DNA from 4 places in the Pseudomonas sp. AC252 genome. Region 1 is predicted to be linked to each of the others. Evidence: predicted binding sites of a transcription regulator. Region 1 holds the regulator's gene; each other region holds the start of a gene.
What was found. Region 1 encodes FliA, which starts transcription of late flagellar genes. Its sites were predicted from a motif close to CTAAAGTTTNNNNNNNNNNNGCCGNTAA; they were not measured.

Region 1 (5,424 bases):
CAACCGCCGCATTGCCGGCGGCGTCGAGTTGACGGCGGCTCTGGATTACAAACTGTCGGCGCTGGCGCCACGGGTTCCGAACATGGAACTCGAAGACGAGCTGCGCAAGACCCAGTCGCGCATCGTCACCGCCCAGGCCGAGCTGAGCCTGCGTGGCGAAGCCGACGGCAACACCAATCAGCAGTTGTTCGCCGGGCTGCCGTTGACCGCAGGCCTGCCGCTGACCGCTGCCGAGCCGCTGAGCGAGCCGACCTACGCCGCCCCGACGCGCCCGGCCGCAGCCCCTGCGCAGGCCTCCGCGGGTGTCGATCCGCGTGCACTGGATTCGATGCGTTTTGAATTGAACAGCCTGCGCGAGCTGATGGAAGTGCAGCTCGGCACCCTGGCCTGGAATCAGTTGCAAGGCAGCCGTCCGGCCCAGGCCAATCTGTATCGCCGTCTGCAGCGCATCGGCCTGTCCGGCCCGCTGTCGCGCGATCTGCTGGCGATGATCACCGATATCGAAGAACCCCGTCAGGCCTGGCGCATGCTGCTCGCGCACCTGGCGCGGATGATTGCCGTACCGGAAGTCGAGCCGCTGGAAGAGGGCGGTGTGATTGCCATGGTCGGCCCCGCCGGCATGGGCAAGACCACCACGCTGGCCAAGCTCGCCGCGCGTTACGTGCTCAAGTACGGCGCGCAGAACGTCGCACTGGTGAGCATGGACAGCTTCCGCATCGGCGCGCAGGAACAATTGAAAACCCTCGGGCGCATTCTTAACGTGCCGGTAACGCACGTCGATCCGGGTCAGTCGCTGGTGCAGGCATTGGATCCACTGCTACGCAAGCGCGTGGTTTTGATCGATACTGCCGGCCTGCAAGCCAGTGATCCGGCGTTGCGCATGCAGCTTGAGAGCCTGGCCGGGCGTGGCATTCGCTCAAAAAATTATCTGGTCCTGGCAACCACCAGCCAGAAACAGGTTCTAACCGCCGCTTATCACAGTTACAAGCGTTGCGGGCTGGCCGGCTGCATCCTGACTAAACTGGATGAAACGGCCAGTCTCGGCGAAGTGTTGAGCCTGGCGATCAGTCATGAATTGCCGGTCGCGTATCTGACCGATGGCCCACGGATTCCGGATGATCTGCATCTGCCGCGTCGTCATCAACTGGTCAGCCGCGCCGTCAGCGTGCAAATGCAGGAAGAACCCAGCGAAGAAGCCATGGCTGACATGTTCGCTGATATCTATCACAGCCCGACCAAGCAGGTTGGCTGAGGTAATCATGAACAGTTTTTGTACCTACATCGATGGTCTGCCACGCATTGTTCCGATCGTGAACGCGCAGCCAGTAATGTGGCCTCCGTCTATGCAAGACAAGGTAAAGAAATAACATGGGCAGCATGCATCCCGTACAGGTGATCGCGGTGACCGGCGGCAAAGGTGGCGTCGGCAAGACTAACGTGTCAGTGAACTTGTCCCTGGCGCTGGCAGAGCTTGGCCGTCGGGTCATGCTGCTGGACGCCGACCTGGGCCTGGCGAACGTCGACGTTCTGCTGGGGCTGACACCCAAACGCACACTGGCCGACGTCATCGAAGGCCGTTGCGAACTGCGCGACGTGCTGTTGCAGGGCCCGGGCGGGATTCGCATCGTGCCGGCGGCCTCCGGCACGCAGAGCATGGTGCACCTGAGCCCGGCGCAACACGCTGGCCTGATCCAGGCGTTCAGCGACATCGGCGACAATCTCGACGTGCTGGTGATCGACACCGCTGCGGGCATTGGTGACTCGGTAGTCAGTTTCGTGCGCGCCGCCCAGGAAGTGTTGCTGGTGGTCTGCGACGAGCCGACTTCGATCACCGACGCTTACGCGCTGATCAAGTTGCTCAATCGCGACTACGGCATGAACCGCTTCCGCGTGCTGGCCAACATGGCGCAGAGCCCGCAGGAAGGGCGCAACCTGTTCGCCAAGTTGACCAAGGTCACGGATCGCTTTCTCGACGTCGCCCTACAATACGTCGGCGCCGTGCCGTACGACGAAAGCGTGCGCAAGGCAGTGCAGAAGCAGCGCGCCGTCTACGAAGCCTTTCCCCGTTCCAAGTGCGCGCTGGCCTTCAAGGCCATCGCCCAGAAGGTCGACACCTGGCCGCTGCCGGCCAACCCGCGCGGGCATCTGGAATTTTTCGTCGAGCGTCTCGTGCAGCAAACCGCAGGGCCTGTGATATGACCGCCAGTGGCATGAATCTTTACAAAAAGTCGGCGCGTGACGCGCAATACGAATTGATCGAGCGCTACGCGCCACTGGTCAAGCGCATTGCCTATCACTTGCTGGCACGCCTGCCGGCCAGCGTGCAGGTCGAAGACCTGATCCAGGCCGGGATGATCGGTTTGCTCGAAGTCTCGACCAAATACGACGCCAGCAAAGGCGCCAGTTTCGAAACGTACGCGGGCATTCGAATCCGCGGCGCGATGCTCGATGAAGTGCGCAAAGGGGACTGGGCGCCACGCTCGGTTCACCGTAATACCAGGATGGTCAGCGACGCGATTCGCTCGATTGAAGCTAAAACCGGCCGTGACGCTAAAGATCACGAGGTTGCGGCCGAACTCCAATTGAGTCTCGACGATTACTACGGGATTCTGAATGACACCTTGGGCAGCCGCCTGTTCAGTTTCGACGACCTGTTGCAGGACGGCGAACACGAAGGGCTGCACGAGGATGGCGCGAGTGCTCATATGGAGCCGTCACGCGATCTGGAAGATGAACGCTTCCAGTCGGCGCTGGCGGACGCGATTGCCAATTTGCCGGAGCGTGAGCGACTGGTGTTGGCGCTGTACTACGACGAAGAGCTGAACCTCAAGGAAATCGGTGAAGTCCTTGGCGTCAGTGAATCGCGGGTCAGCCAGTTACACAGCCAGTGCGCGGCCCGTCTGCGGGGGCGTTTGGGGGAGTGGCGAGCGCGCTGAAGGCAGTGTGGGGACACTGCGAAACGAGGCTGGTGCGGTGATGAACGGCGCCGGTCTCGATCCGTTGTGCTCCAGACAAACTTCGAGTGCTATGCCGATTGATTGAAGTGGCGCGTCCAGGTGCTGGGCGCGTTTAAGACTGCTTGGAGGTCGAATTGAACAAAGACATGAAAATCCTCATCGTTGATGACTTCTCAACGATGCGGCGGATCATCAAGAACCTGCTGCGCGATCTTGGGTTCACCAACACCGTCGAGGCCGACGATGGCGTCACCGCCATTCCGGTGCTCAACAGCGGCAGCATCGACTTTCTGGTAACGGACTGGAACATGCCGGGCATGACCGGTATCGACCTGCTGCGTCACGTGCGCGCCGATGAAAAACTCAAGCACCTCCCGGTGTTGATGGTGACTGCTGAAGCCAAGCGCGAGCAGATCATCGAGGCCGCTCAGGCCGGTGTGAACGGTTACGTAGTCAAACCTTTCACGGCTCAAGCGTTGAAAGACAAAATCGAGAAGATTTTCGAACGCATCGGCTGATGAATGCGCGGGGGAGCTATGGAGCATAACGAATCATCACAGGGCGATTTCGAATCGACCCTGAAAAAACACGCGGTCGAACTGGTCGAGAGCCTTGAAAAAGGCAAGTTCGGCGACGCGGTGCAACTGATCCATGAGCTCAATCAGACCCGTGACCGCGGCCTGTATCAGGAAGTGGGCAAGCTCACACGTGAACTGCACAGTGCGATCGTCAATTTCCAGATCGATCCGCACATGCCGCAGGCTGAGGAAGTGTCGCAAATCACCGACGCCACCGAACGCCTGGGCTATGTGGTCAAGCTGACGGAAGCCGCGGCCAACCGCACCATGGATCTGGTGGAAAGCGCCACGCCGGTGGTCAACAGTCTCGCTGATGAAGCGCAGACCTTGAGCGCCGATTGGGGCCGCTTCATGCGTCGCGAGGTCGGGGCAGAAGAGTTCCGCGAACTGGCGCGCCGGGTCGACGGTTTTCTGTCACGCAGCAGCACGGACAACCGTGCGGTGTCGAGCAACCTCAACGACATTCTGCTGGCTCAGGATTACCAGGACCTCACAGGTCAGGTGATCAAGCGTGTGACCCAACTGGTCACCGAAGTCGAAAGCAATCTGCTCAAACTCGTGCTCATGGCCAGTCAGGTCGACCGCTTTGCGGGCATCGAACATGACCGCGCCGCAATGCTTGCTGAAAAAGATCCACAAAAACATCTCTCGCAGGGTGAAGGTCCGCAGATTCATGCCGATAAACGAGAAGACGTTGTGTCCGGTCAGGACGATGTGGACGATTTGTTATCCAGCCTTGGATTCTAGAGTTTCGGAATTCGGGTTTTTTGGGTTTTTAGACCTGTAGGAGCACCCCATTAATGAGCTTCGGCGCCGATGAAGAGATCCTTCAGGATTTCCTGGTTGAGGCCGGCGAGATTCTTGAGCAACTGTCCGAACAACTGGTCGAGCTGGAAAGCCGCCCGGATGATGCAGATCTGCTCAATGCAATTTTTCGCGGTTTCCACACTGTAAAAGGGGGCGCCGGCTTCCTTCAGCTCAATGAGCTGGTGGAGTGCTGTCACATCGCCGAAAACGTGTTCGACATCCTGCGCAAGGGTGAGCGTCGCGTTGATGCAGAACTGATGGACGTGGTGCTCGAAGCACTGGACGCGGTGAACAGCATGTTCAGCGAAGTCCGTGAACGTGCACCGATCACCGCCGCGACGCCGGAACTGCTGGCCGCGCTGGCGCGTCTGGCCGAGCCGCAATCGGCGGATGAAGCCGTGGCCGCACCGGTAGAAGTGGTGGAAGAGCCGGTCGCCGAAAGCGCATCGGACGACATTACCGATAACGAATTCGAACAACTGCTGGACTCGCTGAATGCCGTCAAGGCTCAGGCCGAGGCCCCGGCTGCTGCTGTTGCTCCGGCGCAGGTTGCCGACACGGCCGCCAGCGATGAAATCACCGACGCCGAGTTTGAATCGCTGCTCGATCAGCTGCACGGCAAAGGCCAGTTCGCTGTCGATGCGGTCGCTCCGGCGCCAGCAGCAGCGGCTCCGGCCGCGCCTGCTGCAGGCGACAGTTCGGACATCACCGACGACGAATTCGAAGCCTTGCTCGATCAGTTGCACGGCAAGGGCAACTTCGCCGTTGACGCGCTGGAATCGGCCATTGCTTCGGCGCCGGCAGCCCCTGCTGCACCGGCAGCCGCTGCGGCCGGCAGCGACCTGATCAGCGATCACGAATTCGAATCGCTGCTCGACGAATTGCACGGCAAAGGCAAGTTTGACGCCAGCGCTGCGACTGCCGGCTCTGCCTCGAGCGTCGCCACGCCAGCGGCGAAAGCTCCGGCTACCGCTGCTGCGCCGAAACCTGCGGCCAAGCCTGAGCCGAAAGCCGAGGCACCGAAACCGGCCGCCGCTGCTGCACCGGCTGCGGCTCGCGCTCCTGCGACACCGCCCGCGGAG
Region 2 (5,424 bases), 3.0 Mb from region 1:
TTAATGATCGCTTTTGCTATATATAGAAACAGTCAATACCCAACACACAACATAGAACTTAATCATGCTCAAGATAAAGAACAAGATAACCAACCCAATGACAGTTATCGCCATATTTGCCATTCTTTCGGAAACATCCGCGGCGGTCTCGCTGCCGTTTCTGGATAATAAGGATCGGGAAATCTATGTGTGGTTTCTGATCAGTTTTCCCTTTTACTTGTTATTTCTTTTTTCATCACGCTCAACTTCAATCACCGATCCCTCTACTCACCCTCGGATTTCGGCAAAGACAAAAGCTTCCTCAAGGCGACTGGACATCCGGAACGCGAGAGCGAACGAAAAGAACCGTTGCGTAAAACCGATGAACCGTGCGCTTTCGAGATAACCAGCTGTGTGGTATCCAGCAACACTGCGGGGGGCGGATTTCAGCGTCCCTGCAGGATCCATAACGCGCCCGACCCTCCGCTCGACATGGCAAGCCAGGCCAGCCCGGTGGTCCAGACCATCAAGCTGTCACCACTGATAAGCGAACTGAACATTATCGACGCCAGAGATGTTGACGCGTCCAGAGAATTCGATGCGATTCTCGACACTCTCCGGAGCGGTGGGAAAAAAACCGCGTGTTCTGGTTTTCCTGTCGAATCATGTTTCGGACTCTCCGGCACATACCGCGCTGCAACAGCTCAAACAGGCGAAGAAAAGCTCAGGCACAACGCTGTGTGTCGTTTACAACCTGTGCACGCAGACAGTCACCTTGCTGGGGCGAACAAGCTGACGGGACGACCCGCCAACAGGCAGACAAGAGAAACGGCTTGATGAACCACACAAAAATTCCGAAAAAAAAGGCGGCCCTGAACAGGCCGCCTTTTTTATTGCGCGTCGATCTGAACCGCTCAGAACAACTTGCGACCCTTGTTGGCAGCAATCCGCATGCGCAGCGCGTTGAGCTTGATGAAGCCCGCCGCGTCCGCCTGGTTGTAAGCACCGCCGTCTTCTTCAAAAGTGGCGATGTTGGCGTCGAACAGCGAATCGTCGGACTTGCGGCCGGTGACGATGACGTTGCCCTTGTACAGTTTCAGGCGCACAACACCGTTCACGTTGACCTGCGAAGCGTCGATCATCTGTTGCAGCATCAGACGCTCAGGGCTCCACCAGTAACCGGTGTAGATCAGGCTGGCGTACTTGGGCATCAGCTCGTCTTTGAGGTGAGCGACTTCGCGATCCAGAGTGATCGACTCGATGGCGCGGTGAGCGCGCAGCATGATGGTGCCGCCCGGGGTCTCGTAGCAGCCACGGGACTTCATGCCGACATAACGGTTTTCGACGATGTCGAGACGACCGATACCGTGCTCGCCGCCGATCTTGTTCAGCGTCGCCAGAACGGTGGCCGGAGTCATCTCGACGCCGTCCAGCGCGACGATGTCGCCGTTGCGGTAAGTCAGTTCCAGGTATTGCGGGGTGTCGGGAGCCTTCTCCGGGGAGACGGTCCAGCGCCACATGTCTTCTTCGTGCTCGGTCCAGGTGTCTTCCAGCACACCGCCCTCATAGGAGATGTGCAGCAGGTTGGCGTCCATCGAGTACGGGGATTTTTTCTTGCCGTGGCGTTCGATCGGGATCGCGTGCTTCTCGGCGTAGTCCATCAGCTTCTCGCGGGACAGCAGGTCCCACTCGCGCCAAGGGGCAATAACTTTTACGCCTGGCTTGAGCGCGTAGGCGCCCAGTTCGAAACGCACCTGGTCGTTGCCCTTGCCGGTGGCGCCGTGGGAAATGGCGTCGGCGCCGGTTTCGTTGGCGATTTCGATCAAACGCTTGGCGATCAGCGGACGGGCGATGGAAGTACCCAGCAGGTACTCGCCTTCGTAAACGGTGTTGGCGCGGAACATCGGGAACACGAAATCACGCACGAATTCTTCGCGCAGGTCGTCGATGTAGATTTCTTTGACACCCATGGCCTGAGCCTTGGCGCGGGCCGGCTCGACCTCTTCGCCTTGACCGAGATCAGCGGTGAAGGTCACCACTTCACAGTTATAAGTATCCTGCAGCCACTTGAGGATCACCGAAGTGTCCAGGCCGCCGGAATACGCCAGAACGACCTTGTTTACGTCCGCCATGCCATCACTCCACGGGGTTCTACGGAAAGCCGGGGAGTCTACCGCTCAAACGCGATAATTTACAGAGGCGCGACAGCTTAAGACGACAAAGCGACAGAATCTGTCGAGAGCGCGACGATGACCGGCGAGTCAGGAAGTCGCTGCGGCCGTGGCCGGCGTACTCGCTTGCGGCGCCGGAGCCGGGGCGGTAATCGGTGCGACGCGCGCCAGTTTTACGTTGACCCGACGGTTCTTCGCACGATTGGCCTTGCTGGTGTTCGGCACGATCGGATACTGCTCGCCGTGGAAACGCACGGTGATCTGCGATTCCTGGATGCCGTTGGCCTTGAAGAAATCGACCACCGCCAGCGCCCGGCGCCGCGACAGTTCGCGGTTGGTCAGGCGATTGCCACTATTGTCGGAGTGGCCATCGAGTTCGATGTGGTTCACCGTCGGATCGGCCTTCATGTACTCGAGCATCACTTGCAGCTTGGCCTTGGCGGCCGGGTCCAGCTCAACGCCCTCGCCGGGAAAGCCGATCTGCGATTGCTTGATCTGGTCGAAATTTTGCGGCAGCAATTTCGCCACACAGCTTTGATAATCGTTGAACGCTTTGCTGAACTTGACCGGCAACAGACGCACTTCCGAGACCCGGCCATCGCCAGACGCGCGGCGCACTACCGGGCTGCGTCCGTCCAGCAGACCGCTCATCAATCCACCAGCCTGCGATTGCGAGCTGTTGAACAACACATTGCCGCTGCCCAGCCGCACAGAGCCCAGATTGATATCGCCACGCCCCGGCTGCCATGGTGCAGCGGCGGCGAGCAAGGTCGCCGAACCGCCGCCGAGCATGGCGTTGTAGGCGTTCAGCCGAAAGATCGCCTGCTCTCCGGCCTTGCGCACGAACTCGCCCGAGCCGAAATCGGTGATCGGTTGCGTCAGGCGGCACTCGAACTGGTCGCCGGCGACCGTCCACTCAATGTTCTCCAGACGGGTCTGGTAGGTCAGCGCCATCGCGGGAAGGCTGGCAAACACACTGAGCAGGGCTAAATAACGCTGGCGCACGGGAGGCTCCATTGGCTTGTGAAACACAAACACCGATTCACACAATGTTTACGGCATACCTTCGGGATATCGGACGCTTGTGGCAAAACTTGATAGCGGGTGCCTGCAAGAGTCTTTTCCGGTAGCATTCGCCTCAGTTTGACCCGCCTGGAATCCCCTCATGTCCGACCGCCTGACCCTGCTGCGTCCCGACGACTGGCACATTCATCTTCGCGATGGTGCCGTGTTGACCAATACCGTTGCCGATGTGGCCCGCACCTTCGGGCGCGCGATCATCATGCCGAACCTGGTACCGCCGGTGCGCAACGCCGCTGAAGCCGACGGCTATCGTCAGCGCATTCTCGCTGCCCGCCCGGCCGGCAGTCAGTTCGAGCCGTTGATGGTGCTGTACCTCACCGACCGCACCCAACCGGAAGAAATTCGTCAGGCCAAGGCCAGCGGTTTCGTCTACGCCGCCAAGCTGTATCCGGCCGGCGCGACCACCAACTCCGATTCCGGCGTGACCAGCATCGACAAGATCTTTCCGGCGCTCGAGGCCATGGCCGACGTCGGCATGCCGCTGTTGATCCACGGTGAAGTTACCCGTGGCGACGTCGATGTGTTCGACCGCGAAAAGATTTTCATCGATGAACACATGCGTCGCGTGGTCGAGCGTTTCCCGACGCTGAAAGTGGTGTTCGAACACATCACCACTGGCGACGCCGTGCAGTTCGTCAACGAGGCTTCGGCCAACGTCGGCGCGACCATCACTGCGCATCACCTGCTGTACAACCGCAACCACATGCTGGTCGGCGGGATTCGGCCGCACTTCTATTGCCTGCCGATCCTCAAGCGCAACACCCATCAGGAAGCGTTGCTCGATGCCGCTACCAGTGGCAGCGCCAAATTCTTCCTCGGCACCGACTCGGCGCCTCATGCCCAGCACGCCAAGGAAGCCGGCTGCGGTTGCGCCGGTTGCTACACCGCTTACGCCGCCATCGAGATGTATGCCGAAGCGTTCGAACAGCGTAACGCGCTGGACCAGCTCGAAGCCTTCGCCAGCCTCAATGGCCCGCGTTTCTACGGCCTGCCGGCTAACACCGATCGCATCACCCTGGTCCGTGAAGAATGGACCGCCCCGACCAGCCTGCCCTTTGGCGAGCTGACCGTTATCCCGCTGCGCGCCGGTGAAAAACTGCGCTGGCGCCTGCTGGAGGAACACGCGTGAGTGAAGAGCATTTCGACGACGAACTGGACGGTCAAGGTAGCGGCGGCGGTTCCCGGCATCCGATGGCAGCACGTTTTCGCGGCTACCTGCCGGTTGTCGTCGACGTAGAAACCGGTGGCTTCAACGCAGCCACCGATGCCTTGCTGGAGATTGCCGCGACCACCATCGCCATGGATGAAAAGGGTTTCGTGTACCCGGATCACACCTACTTCTTCCGCGTCGAGCCATTTGAAGGTGCCAACGTCGAAGCGGCAGCCCTGGAATTTACCGGGATCAAGCTCGATCACCCGCTGCGCATGGCCGTCAGCGAAGAAACCGCGCTGACCGACATCTTCCGTGGCATCCGCAAGGCGCTGAAAGCCAACGGCTGCAAACGGGCGATTCTGGTCGGGCACAACAGCAGTTTCGACCTGGGTTTCCTCAACGCAGCCGTCGCGCGGCTGGACATGAAGCGCAACCCGTTCCACCCGTTCTCCAGCTTCGACACCGCGACGCTGGCCGGTCTGGCGTACGGTCAGACCGTGCTGGCGAAAGCCTGTCAGGCCGCCGGCATCGATTTCGACGGTCGTGAAGCGCACTCGGCGCGTTACGACACCGAAAAGACCGCTGAGCTGTTCTGCGGCATCGTCAATCGCTGGAAGCAGATGGGCGGCTGGGAAGACTTCGACGACTGATCCTTGGCGAGCAAATCCTGCGCATGAAAAAACCGGCCACGTGGGCCGGTTTTTTTGTACCTCGACGTTGCGCCTTACAGGGCTGCAGCGTTCTCGGTCAGGTAAGCCGCAACGCCTTCTGGCGAAGCGTTCATGCCTTTGTCGCCTTTCTTCCAGTTGGCCGGGCAGACTTCGCCGTGCTCTTCGTGGAATTGCAGTGCGTCGACCAGACGGATCAGCTCTTCCATGTTACGGCCCAGCGGCAGGTCGTTGATGATCTGCGAGCGAACCACGCCTTTGTCGTCGATCAGGAACGCGCCACGGAAAGCCACGCCGCCTTCGGATTCAACGTCGTACGCCTTGGCGATGTCGTGCTTCATGTCGGCAGCCATGGTGTATTTCACCTGGC
Region 3 (5,424 bases), 1.2 Mb from region 1:
CATCCTGCGCAAATTGCCGGACTGGTTCGTCGAAGCCGAATCGGTCTTCCCGCTCGACCCCAGCTACGAACCCACCGAGAAGGCATTCGCACCCAAGCACGGCGAGGTCTTCGCCCAGTTGCAGAAGTGCAATCGTCACAGCCTGATCGAGCCGGTCGACGCCGAGCACATGTACTACGCCGCCCTCAACTCCACCGGCTGCCGCCTCACGGCACTCGGCGCCTATTACCGCGAACTCGCCCTCAAAGGACATTTCTGATGCCAGTCTTTATCAGCTACCGCCACATGGATCGCGCGCATGCGATCGCCATCAACACCCGCCTGAGTCAAGCGAAAATCAGGACCTATCTCGACGTGCTGGATCCGGAATCACAGACCACCGACGACATCACCGGGGTCATCACTCGCAACATCACCGAATGCACGCATCTGCTGGCGGTGGTATCGGAGAAGACTGCACTGTCGTGGTGGGTGCCGTTCGAAATTGGCGAGGCGACGATCAGCAATCGGCGGATCTGCACCTTCAAGACCGGGCCGGCGCAATTGCCGATCTATCTGGACAAGTGGCCGAAGCTGAGCACGGCCAGCGACCTGGATTTCTTCATCGATGCGTATCGGGATGAAGTGTCGAACCAGCGCTCGATCACGCTGGACTCGTTCAGCGACTCGGTGAAAGGGGCTTACAAGCGCGATGCAGAGGTGTTTCATGAACAGTTGAAGAATCGGATTCGTCGGGGATTCTGAGACTGTGCCGGCCTGTCCCCGATTATTTTAGCAACGCTAAGAAAATGGTCAGGGGCATGAACCGATAGCCACAAAAAAGCCGACATCACTGTCGGCTTTTTTCACTTACTGCTTCGGCGCAGGCGCTGGTGCTGCACTCCCCGGCTCAGCCGGTTTCGGCGCCGCATCGTCAAACAGATTCAAGCGCTCGCGCAACTCATGCGCTGGCACCGGCTGTTTGTCCGCCGGCAGCGCATTCGGATCAACCGGGGCTGCCGGAGCAGCACCGTTCTGACCTTCATCCGCCGGTTTCGCCGCCTCAGGCCCCTGCGCACCTTCGATGGCGGCCTGGGCTTTCTTCGTCAGCACGACAATATCGATGCGGCGGTTGACCGGGTTGAACGGATTTTCCCGATCAAACAACGCCGACGAGGCATAACCGACCACCCGCGCGACCTGCGCATCCGGATAGCTGCCCGCGACCAGAGCACGGCGAGCCGCGTTGGCGCGGTTGGCCGAGAGCTCCCAGTTGCCGTAGTCGCCAGTGCCGATATACGGCTTGGCGTCGGTGTGGCCGCTGATGCTGATCTTGTTCGGCACCGCTTTGATGGTGTCGGCCATGGCCAGCAGGATGTCTTCGAAGTACGGCTTCAGGCGTGCGGAACCGGAGTCGAACATCGGCCGGTTCTCGGCGTCCATGATCTGGATGCGCAAACCGTTCGGGGTGATTTCGAAGAGGATCTGATCCTTGAATTTCTGCAGTTGCGGGTTCTCGTCGACCTTGTTCTGCAGTTCTTGCAGGAGCAGTTCGAGCCGCTCCTTCTCGACCTGCTCGGCCATGCCTTCAACCTGATCGGTGTCGACCGTGACCTTGTCCGGTTGCGGCTGCGACTTCACTTCCGGGTTGAGGGTGTTTTCCGGCGCCGGGGTCGGCGTGCCGCCCAAGTCGATGATGTACGGCGTGCCGCTTTCGGAGAAGCCGACCGGGTCCTTGAAATAACCGGCGATGGCGATCTTCTGTTCCGGCGTAGCGGTGGACAGCAGCCACAGCACCAGGAAGAACGCCATCATCGCCGTGGCAAAGTCGGCGAAGGCGATTTTCCATGCCCCGCCGTGGTGCCCGGCGGCAATGCGCTTGACGCGCTTGACGATGATCGGCTGATTATTTTCCATGACTTAGCGACCGCGAACCGCTTGTTCCAGCTCGGCGAAGCTTGGACGGTGCGCCGGATATAGAACCTTGCGCCCGAACTCGACCGCCAGCGACGGCGGCATGCCGGACGCCGAAGCCACCAGCGAGGCCTTGATGGCTTCGTAGACGTTGAGCTCTTCCTTGGCATCGTGGGCCAGGGAATGCGCCAGCGGACCGAAGAAACCGTACGCCGCGAGAATACCGAAGAAGGTACCGACCAGTGCCGCACCCACGTGCAGACCAATCGACGCCTGGTCGCCCTCGCCCAACGAAGCCATGGTCACCACGATACCGAGTACCGCCGCAACGATACCGAAACCGGGCATGCCGTCGGCGATGCCGTTGACTGCGTGGGATGGGTGCTCGAGGTCTTCCTTGAGGCTGTACAGCTCCATGTCGAACAGACCTTCGAGTTCGTGCGGAGCCATGTTGCCGGAGGACATGATGCGCAGATAGTCGCAGACAAACGCAGTCATGCGTTCATCCTTGAGCACGGCCGGGTACTTGGCAAAAATCGGGCTCGCGGCGGCATCTTCGATGTCGCCCTCGATAGCCATCATGCCTTCGCGGCGGCTCTTGTTGAGGATCTCGTAGATCAGCCCGAGCACTTCCAGGTAGAAGGTGTGGGTGAAGCGCGAACCGAACATGCTCAGGGATTTCTTGAGCACGTGCATCGTCATGTAACCGGGGTTGGCCTGGAGGAACGCGCCGAGGGCCGCACCGCCGATGATCATCACCTCGAAAGGCTGGATCAGGGCGGCAATCTTGCCGTGGGAGAGCACGTATCCGCCGAGCACGCTCGCGAATACGACGATGATGCCGATAATTTTAGCCATAGGTAGAAGGTACTTGTTTAAGTCGGGTTCAAGGTCATATTCGGAAGTTAAAAATCTCTTCTTCTACTTATCGGCAAAACTGCGCCAGACTATAGCCAGTTCAGGCGAAAAGCCAATTTAGCCCATGTAGGGCGCGTCTACAGTCAGTGAAGATCTCGTCCAGACATGGCTAATGAAACGAACGTCCCACACGCAAAACCGACCACCCTCGACGGCTGGGTCAAGCTGCTCGACAGCGTCCTCCTGCCCGTACCACAAGAGGCTCACGACAAAGTCTGCCGAGCGATCCGCGACAACCGCAGCTCGCTGCGCGACATCGCCGATCTGATGCAGGACAGCCCGGCGCTGGCCTTGAGCATCATCCGTGAGGCGAATCGTCACACCCACGGCACCATGGCCGCGCCAGCGGAAAATCTCGAAGTGGCAATCAATCGTCTGGGCCTTGCGCGCACCGAAGAATTGCTCGCGCGCCTGCCCGCCGAACCGCACCGGCAGATCCCCAAGGCCTTGCGCCAATTGCAGCTGATCAGCCAACACGCGACACAGCAGGCCAACGGTTTTTTGCCAGTCGCCTGGCGCGACTGTGGCAGGACATCCACTGGGGCAGCTTGCTGTTTTTGTCGCCGCTGTGGCCGTTGGCACTGACCTATCCGCAGTTGCTCGAAGAGTGGGAACTGCGAGTTATCCACAAGGGCGAATCGGCGGGGGTCGTCGAAAAGCAGTTGTTCGGCGTGCGCCTGTTGAGGATTGCCGAGGCACTGGTCCAAGCCTGGCATCTGCCGATCTGGGTCGAGCAAGGCTACAAATTGCTGCTCAGTGAACAACGCGAACTGGTCAAAGTGCTGCGCATTGCCCGCGACAGCGAACACCCGCTGCGCCAGCAGAATCGCCTCGACGACGACCCGACACTGCGGCGCTGGCTCAACCAGCCGGCGAATACCGTGCTGCTCGCCAACGGCCTGGCGCTGTCGGCGCAACAGGCCTGGGACAGTCTGCACAGCAAGCGCTGGCAGTACCTGACCAGCCTGTATCTGCAGATTTCCATGGACGAAGTGCAGCAACAGTTGCACCAGCAAGCGGCGAACAGTGCGCGTCAGCATGCAATGCCCGATCTGTGGCACCCGGCGGTTTCACTGATTTGGCCGTGGAGCACTCGCCGGTTGCCGGCCGGCATGCTCCCGGCCGCAGCGCCGAATGCGGATGATCTGAGCCAGTGGCGTCGGCAATGCGCCGAACTCCTCGCCGAGCCCAGCCGCTTCACCAATGCCATGAGCCTGACCGTCGCGGCCCGCGAGGCACTGGTGGCCAGCGGCATGCGCCGGGTGATGATTCTGATGGCCGACCGCACGCACTCGACCCTGCGAGTACACCAGACCGCCGGCCTGCCGAAGGAGGCGGCGGCGCTGAGTTTTGTCGTCAGCCAGAGCAAAGTCCTGCAGCGCCTGCTCGCTCAGCAGGCGCAGGTGCGGATCTCGCCGGAGAACAACGCGCAATTCTCGGCCTTATTGCCAGCGAGCCTGCGCACGCTGTTTCGCGGTGAGCATCTGTTCCTGCGTTCGCTGGTGAATAACGGCCGGGTGATCATGATCGTCGTTGCCGATCAGGGTGGCGGGCCGTTCGCCGACATCACTGTGCAGGCCTTCGGCAAAACTGCGCAGTGCATCGAAAAAGCCCTGCACAGCTTTAGCAGCCGCGGCCAATGAGCCTGCGCTACAATCCTCCCCTTTGTGCTCTGGAGACCTCACATGTCTGACTTCTCTGGCTTGTCGCTTGTCATCGAGCCGAGCGACCTGCTGCCGCGTCTGGAGTCCCCGGAACTGATCCTGGTGGACCTGACCAGCCCTGCCCGGTATGCCGAAGGTCACTTGCCCGGCGCACGTTTTGTCGACCCGAAACGCACCCAGCTCGGCCAGCCACCGGCGCCGGGTTTGATGCCGGCGAAAGCCGATCTGCAAGCGCTGTTCGGCGAGCTCGGCCATCGCAAAGACGCGGTCTACGTCGTGTATGACGATGAGGGCGGCGGCTGGGCCGGACGCTTCATCTGGCTGCTCGATGTCATCGGCCATGACAAGTACCACTATATAGATGGTGGCCTGCCGGCCTGGCTGGCAGACGGAATGCCGATGTCGATTCAGGTACCACCCGTAGTCGGCGGCCCGGTCTCGCTGATCCTGCACGACGAACCGACCGCCACCCGCGAATACCTGCAAAGCCGTCTCGGCGCGGCCGATCTGGCGATCTGGGACGCGCGTGGGCCGCTGGAATATTCCGGCGAGAAAGTCCTCGCAGCCAAGGGCGGACACATCCCCGGCGCGGTCAATTTCGAATGGACCGCGGGCATGGACCCGGCGCGTCAGTTGCGCATCCGCACCGACATGCCGCAGATCCTCGAAAACCTTGGGATCACCAAGGACAAGGAAATCATTACCCACTGCCAGACCCATCACCGGTCGGGCTTCACTTATCTGGTGGCCAAATCCCTCGGTTATTCGCGGGTCAAGGGCTACGCCGGTTCATGGGGCGAATGGGGCAACCACCCTGACACGCCTGTCGAGATTCAAGGTTTTAAGGACAACTAATGAAAGAGCGTCTGTTTATCCTCAGTCAGTACCTGCTGCCGCATCACCTGCTGTCGCGCCTGGCCGGCTGCATCGCCGAATGCCGCGTGCGCTG
Region 4 (5,424 bases), 1.3 Mb from region 1:
GACGAGTGCGTTGACGAAACGGTCTTCGATTTGCACTGGAATGTCGTTTTCGTAATGCACGATCAGCGAGTGGAAGACCTTCTGGCCTTCGCGCATGTCGAGCGCCAGTGCGCGCTCGGAGCCGGCGGCCTCCTCTTCGAGGGTGATGACCTGGCAGGTGTGGCGATGGCCGCGCGAAGCGATTTCATCGGCGATGTTGTGCACTTCGAACAGCGCGGACTGGCTCTTCGGCTCGGCGACAAACGTGCCCACGCCTTGCATGCGCACCAGCAGGCCGTCAGCGGTCATCTCGCGCAGGGCGCGGTTGATGGTCATGCGGCTGAAGCCGAGCTGGCTGACCAGTTCGCTTTCGGACGGCACGCGGTAGTGCGGCGGCCAGTTACCGCTGTCGATCTGCTGGGTGATCATCTGTTTAACGCGGGCGTACAAAGGCGCCGGACTGTCGCCCATGTTCGCGGCCAACGGAGAAACTGGAGGCGGAGTCGGCACGGTTGATCCCTGTTCATTGGATGAAAGTGACTAGCTTGCCGGAGTTTACCGGGCAGGCAAACGTCTGTATATGTATATACAAATAACACACGATGGGGTGCCGAACGATGTCCGCCTTCTTTGCCGAACGCGCACTGCTGCCTAACGGATGGGCCAACAATGTACGTCTCGAGGTCAGCGCCGATGGGCTGTTGACCCGAATCCAGGCCGATTCCAGCGCAGACGGCGCCGAGCGGCTGCGCGGACCGTTGCTGCCGGGAATGCCCAATCTGCACTCTCACGCCTTCCAGCGCGCCATGGCTGGACTGGCCGAAGTGGCCGGCAACCCCAACGACAGTTTCTGGACCTGGCGCGATCTGATGTATCGCCTCGTCGGAAAAATCAGCCCCGATCAGCTCGGCATCATCGCTCGCCAGCTGTACATCGAAATGCTCAAGGCCGGTTACACCTCGGTCGCCGAATTTCACTACGTGCACCACGACAACAACGGCCAGCCGTACGCCGATCAGGCTGAACTGGCGCTACGAATCAGCCAGGCCGCGAGTGAAAGCGGTATCGGGTTGACCCTGCTGCCGGTGCTCTACAGCCATTCCGGTTTCGGCGGGCAAACACCCAATGACGGCCAGCGTCGCTTTATCAACAGCACTGAAAACTATTTGAATCTGCAAGCGCGTTTGCAGCCATTACTGGCGCAGCAGAAAGCGCAATCGTTGGGCCTGTGTTTCCACTCGTTGCGCGCGGTGACGCCGCAGCAGATCAGCGAAGTGTTGGCGGCCAGTGACAAACAATGCCCGGTGCACATCCACATCGCCGAGCAGCAGAAAGAGGTCGACGATTGCCTGAGCTGGAGTGGTCGGCGGCCGCTGCAATGGCTGTACGAAAATACCGAAGTCGATCAGCGCTGGTGCCTGGTCCACGCCACCCACGCCAACCCGGAAGAAGTCACGCTGATGGCCAAAAGTCGCGCGATCGCCGGGCTGTGTCTGACCACTGAAGCAAATCTGGGCGACGGGATTTTCCCGGCGGTGGATTTCCTCGCCCAGGGCGGGCGCATGGGCATTGGCTCCGACAGCCATGTGTCGCTGAGCGTGGTGGAAGAGTTGCGCTGGCTGGAATATGGCCAGCGCCTGCGCGATCAGCGGCGCAATCGCTTGTATGGCGCGGACCAGCCGATGGTCGGGCGCACGCTGTATGACGCGGCGCTGGACGGCGGCGCCCAGGCGTTGGGGCAGCCGATTGGTGCGCTGGAAGTGGGCAAGCGCGCGGACTGGATTGTGCTGGATGGCAGCGATCCGTATCTGGCGACGGCTTCGGGGGACGGGATTCTCAATCGCTGGTTGTTTGCTGGCGGCGATCGCCAAGTGCGCGATGTGCTGGTCAATGGTCAGTGGGTGGTGCGCGATGGCCGGCATGCTGGCGAAGAGGACAGCGCTCGCGCATTCACCCAGGTCCTGCGCGATCTCTTGGGCTGACCCAAAACCAAACTGTGGGAGCGAGCCTGCTCGCGAACGCGGTGTATCAGTCAATATTCATGTCGACTGATACACCCTCTTCGCGAGCAGGCTCGCTCCCACATTTGATTTGTAACGAGGCTTAATTGGACGTCTTGGCCATCTGCCGGTCCGACGCGCGCCAGATCAGGCGTGTGGTGTCGTAACCCTGCTGACGCGCCTTGCTCAGCAATTCTTCGCGTACCACACCGTTAACGGTTGGCGTGCGTGACAACAGCCACATGTACTTGCGACTCGGGTCGCCGACGATGGCGGTCTTGTAATCGTCGCTGACGTACAGCACCCAGTACTCGCCCTTCGCCACGCCCGGCACCAGGCGCGAGAACCAGTTATCGAATTCGACCCAGAGCTTGTCGGTCTTGCCCGGCACCTGTGGATAAGCCGTGCCTTTGGCCTCTTCCCACTGCCACTCCGGGGTCAGGCAACGGTTGAGCACGCCGACGTTACCGTCAGGCTTGAGGGTGTAGTGGGCTTCGGATTGCGCGCAGTGGCGCTGAAAGAACATCGGCAAGCGTGCCAGTTCATACCAGGTGCCCTGATAACGCTTGAGATTGACACTGTCGACGGTTTTGGGCGCCAACGGGTCGACGCCGGAAGTGGCGCAGCCAGCCAGTACCAGGCCAGCGAAAAGGATCAGCAATAACCGCTTCATTTTTTTCTCCGTGGGCGCGAAGCCCCGGTTTACTTCAGGCCTTGGCCGGAAAACATCAGCACTTTGTCACCGGCGTACTGCACGCTGATAAAGCTGTTCTTGTCGCCCCAGGTGCAGCTGGACATACCGAGCGCGCCCGAGCAATCGGTGGGCTTGCCGAGGAGGGTTTCCACTTCGGACTTGGCCATGCCGGCCGAGAGCTTGGAGTAGTTTTCCTGATTGACCTTGCTGCATGCGGCCAACAGCACGCAAAACGACAGCAGGGCGATAGATCGCAGCGACATGGTGAAACTCCTGAAACGAGGGGGGATGGCATGGTGCCAACCAGAAGCTTAGAAGAGAAAAGTGTCATCTGGTTCCGTGCCCGAACGCCTATTTATCAGCCCGCCCGTCTGGCTTTTGCCGATAAATCAAAAACTTTGTGAAGCTGTCGAGCATTTCGTCGACTTTCCCCGCAAGCGCCTAATCTTTGGCGCGGCGCGGTCGAAATAAGAGCAGCGCAACGCTGCCGAATATGGCAAATTGCCGCCCTTTCCTGACCAGCCCCTTCGCGGTAGTTCATTCGATGACCAGAAACATGAAATTCAGCCACAAGATTCTGCTGGCTGCTGCCCTTGTGGTGGCCGTTGCGTTCGCCTGTTTCATCTTCTTCAACGACTATCGCCAGCGTCAGGCCTTGAGCAGCAGCACCGAAGCGACCATGCAGGAGCTGGGCAGCCTGACCACCAGCAACATCCAGACCTGGCTGGAAAGCCGCATTCAATTGCTGCAATCGCTGTCGCAGCAAGTCGCCGTCGATGGCAATGCGCCCGCCAGCCTCAAGCGCATCATTGACCTGCCCGCCTACACCGGCAATTTCCAGCTCAGCTATTTCGGTGGCGCTGACGGTGTGATGTTCTCGGTGCCGGCCGGCAACCGTGCGCCGGACTACGATCCACGGGCGCGCGGCTGGTACAAAGCCGCCAATAGCGCACAGCAGACCATCGTCACCGAACCGTACATCGCCGCTTCGTCGGGCAAACTGGTGATCACCGTCGCCACCCCGGTGCAGCGTCAGGGCCAGATGCTCGGCGTAGCCGGTGCCGATATTGATTTGACCAGTGTCAGCGCGATCATCAACTCGCTGAACTTTGGCGGCCACGGTCATGCATTCATCGTCAGCGCCGAAGGCAAGATCCTGATTCACCCGGACAGCAAACTGGTGCTCAAGACCCTCGCCGAGGCCTATCCGAACGGCGCGCCTCAAGTCAGTCCGGGCCTGAAAGAAGTCGAGTTCGACGGCAAGACCCAGTTGATTTCGTTCACTCGCGTCAACGGAGTGCCATCGGCTGACTGGTACGTGGCGCTGGTGCTCGATAAAGACACCGCGTTCTCGATGCTCAGCGAATTCCGCACCTCGGCACTGATCGCCATGGTCATCGCCGTGCTGATCATCATCGGCCTGCTTGGCATGCTGATTCGCGTGCTGATGCAGCCACTGCTGACCATGGGCCGTGCGATGCATGACATCGCTGAAGGCGAAGGCGACCTGACCAAGCGTCTGGTGATTCACGGCAACGATGAATTCGGCGCGCTGGGCACTTCGTTCAACCGCTTCGTCGAACGCATTCATACGTCGATCCGCGAAGTGTCCTCGGCCACCGGCCAGGTCAACGAAGTCGCTTTGCGCGTGGTCGCGGCATCGAACTCGTCGATGTACAACTCCGACCAACAGGCCAGCCGCACCAACAGCGTCGCCGCCGCGATCAATCAGCTCGGCGCCGCCGCCCAGGAAATCGCACAAAACGCCGCCCTCGCCTCGCAACACTCCAGCGATGCGCGCAGCCTCGCGGTCGACGGCCAGCAGGTGGTGGATAAAACCATTCAGGCCATGCAACAACTGTCGGCGAAGATCAGCGACTCCTGCGGCAACATCGAAACGCTGAACAGCAACACAGTGAATATCGGCCAGATTCTCGAAGTGATCACCAGCATTTCCCAGCAGACCAACCTGCTCGCACTCAACGCGGCTATCGAAGCTGCGCGCGCCGGTGAGGCCGGTCGTGGCTTCGCCGTGGTCGCCGACGAGGTACGCAACCTCGCGCACCGCACTCAGGATTCGGCGCAGCAAGTACAGAAGATGATCGAAGAGTTGCAGGTCGGCGCGCGTCAGGCAGTAACCATCATGACCGAGAGCCAGCGCGAGAGCGAAAGCAGCGTCGGCATCGCCAACCAGGCCGGCGAGCGCCTGGGCAGCGTGACCCAGCGTATCGGCGAAATCGACGGCATGAACCAGTCGGTAGCCACCGCGACCGAAGAACAGACCGCCGTGGTCGAGTCGATCAACGTTGATATCAACGAGATCAACACCCTTAATCAGGAAGGGGTGGAGAACTTGCAGGCGACGTTGCGCGCCTGTTCGGATCTTGAGCAGCAGGCGGCGCGGTTGAAGCATCTGGTCGGCAGCTTCAGGATTTAAGCTGCGGCCTCAGGCCTCTTCGCGAGCAGGCTCGCTCCCACAGTGGAATGCATTTCAATTGTGGGAGCGAGCCTGCTCGCGAAAGCGGCATAAGCCGCACTGAAGATTCAGAATCTTGAACCGGGCCTGGACAGAAACTCCAATTCCTCAGCCGTAGACTCCCGCCCCAACACCGCATTGCGGTGCGGAAATCTTCCAAAACGGGCAATCACCTTCCGATGCCGCTCGGCATAGTCCAGGTTATCGGCAAACACCGCCCGCTCCGATTCCGGCTGTTCAGACACCAATTCGATAAATCTGGAAACCGCCTCGTT

Region 2: a site for FliA is predicted at 3,222-3,249, ahead of ACZZZ4_RS03115 (flagellar protein MotY). Genes of this name have one in related genera too.
Region 3: a site for FliA is predicted at 2,819-2,846, ahead of motA (flagellar motor stator protein MotA). Genes of this name have one in related genera too.
Region 4: a site for FliA is predicted at 3,115-3,142, ahead of ACZZZ4_RS10645 (methyl-accepting chemotaxis protein). Genes of this name have one in related genera too.

Annotation. Positions count from the first base shown of each region.
Region 1 covers NZ_OZ409837.1:3,637,230-3,642,653, forward strand. The annotation lists gene flhF (flagellar biosynthesis protein FlhF) at 1-1,252, shown strand, start outside; gene fleN (flagellar synthesis regulator FleN) at 1,369-2,199, shown strand; gene fliA (RNA polymerase sigma factor FliA) at 2,196-2,936, shown strand; gene ACZZZ4_RS16600 (chemotaxis response regulator CheY) at 3,104-3,475, shown strand; gene ACZZZ4_RS16605 (protein phosphatase CheZ) at 3,494-4,282, shown strand; gene ACZZZ4_RS16610 (chemotaxis protein CheA) at 4,336-5,424, shown strand, end outside.
Region 2 covers NZ_OZ409837.1:672,976-678,399, forward strand. The annotation lists partial or broken gene ACZZZ4_RS03105 (hypothetical protein) at 65-307, shown strand; gene ACZZZ4_RS03110 (argininosuccinate synthase) at 894-2,111, opposite strand; gene ACZZZ4_RS03115 (flagellar protein MotY) at 2,241-3,155, opposite strand; gene pyrC (dihydroorotase) at 3,316-4,362, shown strand; gene rnt (ribonuclease T) at 4,359-5,036, shown strand; gene ACZZZ4_RS03130 (peroxiredoxin) at 5,111-5,424, opposite strand, start outside.
Region 3 covers NZ_OZ409837.1:2,479,856-2,485,279, reverse strand. The annotation lists gene ACZZZ4_RS11445 (caspase family protein) at 1-259, shown strand, start outside; gene ACZZZ4_RS11440 (toll/interleukin-1 receptor domain-containing protein) at 259-744, shown strand; gene motB (flagellar motor protein MotB) at 850-1,896, opposite strand; gene motA (flagellar motor stator protein MotA) at 1,900-2,751, opposite strand; partial or broken gene ACZZZ4_RS11425 (HDOD domain-containing protein) at 2,917-4,454, shown strand; gene rhdA (thiosulfate sulfurtransferase) at 4,497-5,330, shown strand; partial or broken gene asd (archaetidylserine decarboxylase) at 5,330-5,424, shown strand, end outside.
Region 4 covers NZ_OZ409837.1:2,296,868-2,302,291, reverse strand. The annotation lists gene hutC (histidine utilization repressor) at 1-450, opposite strand, end outside; gene ACZZZ4_RS10660 (formimidoylglutamate deiminase) at 597-1,961, shown strand; gene ACZZZ4_RS10655 (lipocalin family protein) at 2,083-2,652, opposite strand; gene ACZZZ4_RS10650 (hypothetical protein) at 2,682-2,936, opposite strand; gene ACZZZ4_RS10645 (methyl-accepting chemotaxis protein) at 3,218-5,110, shown strand; gene ACZZZ4_RS10640 (DUF924 family protein) at 5,218-5,424, opposite strand, start outside.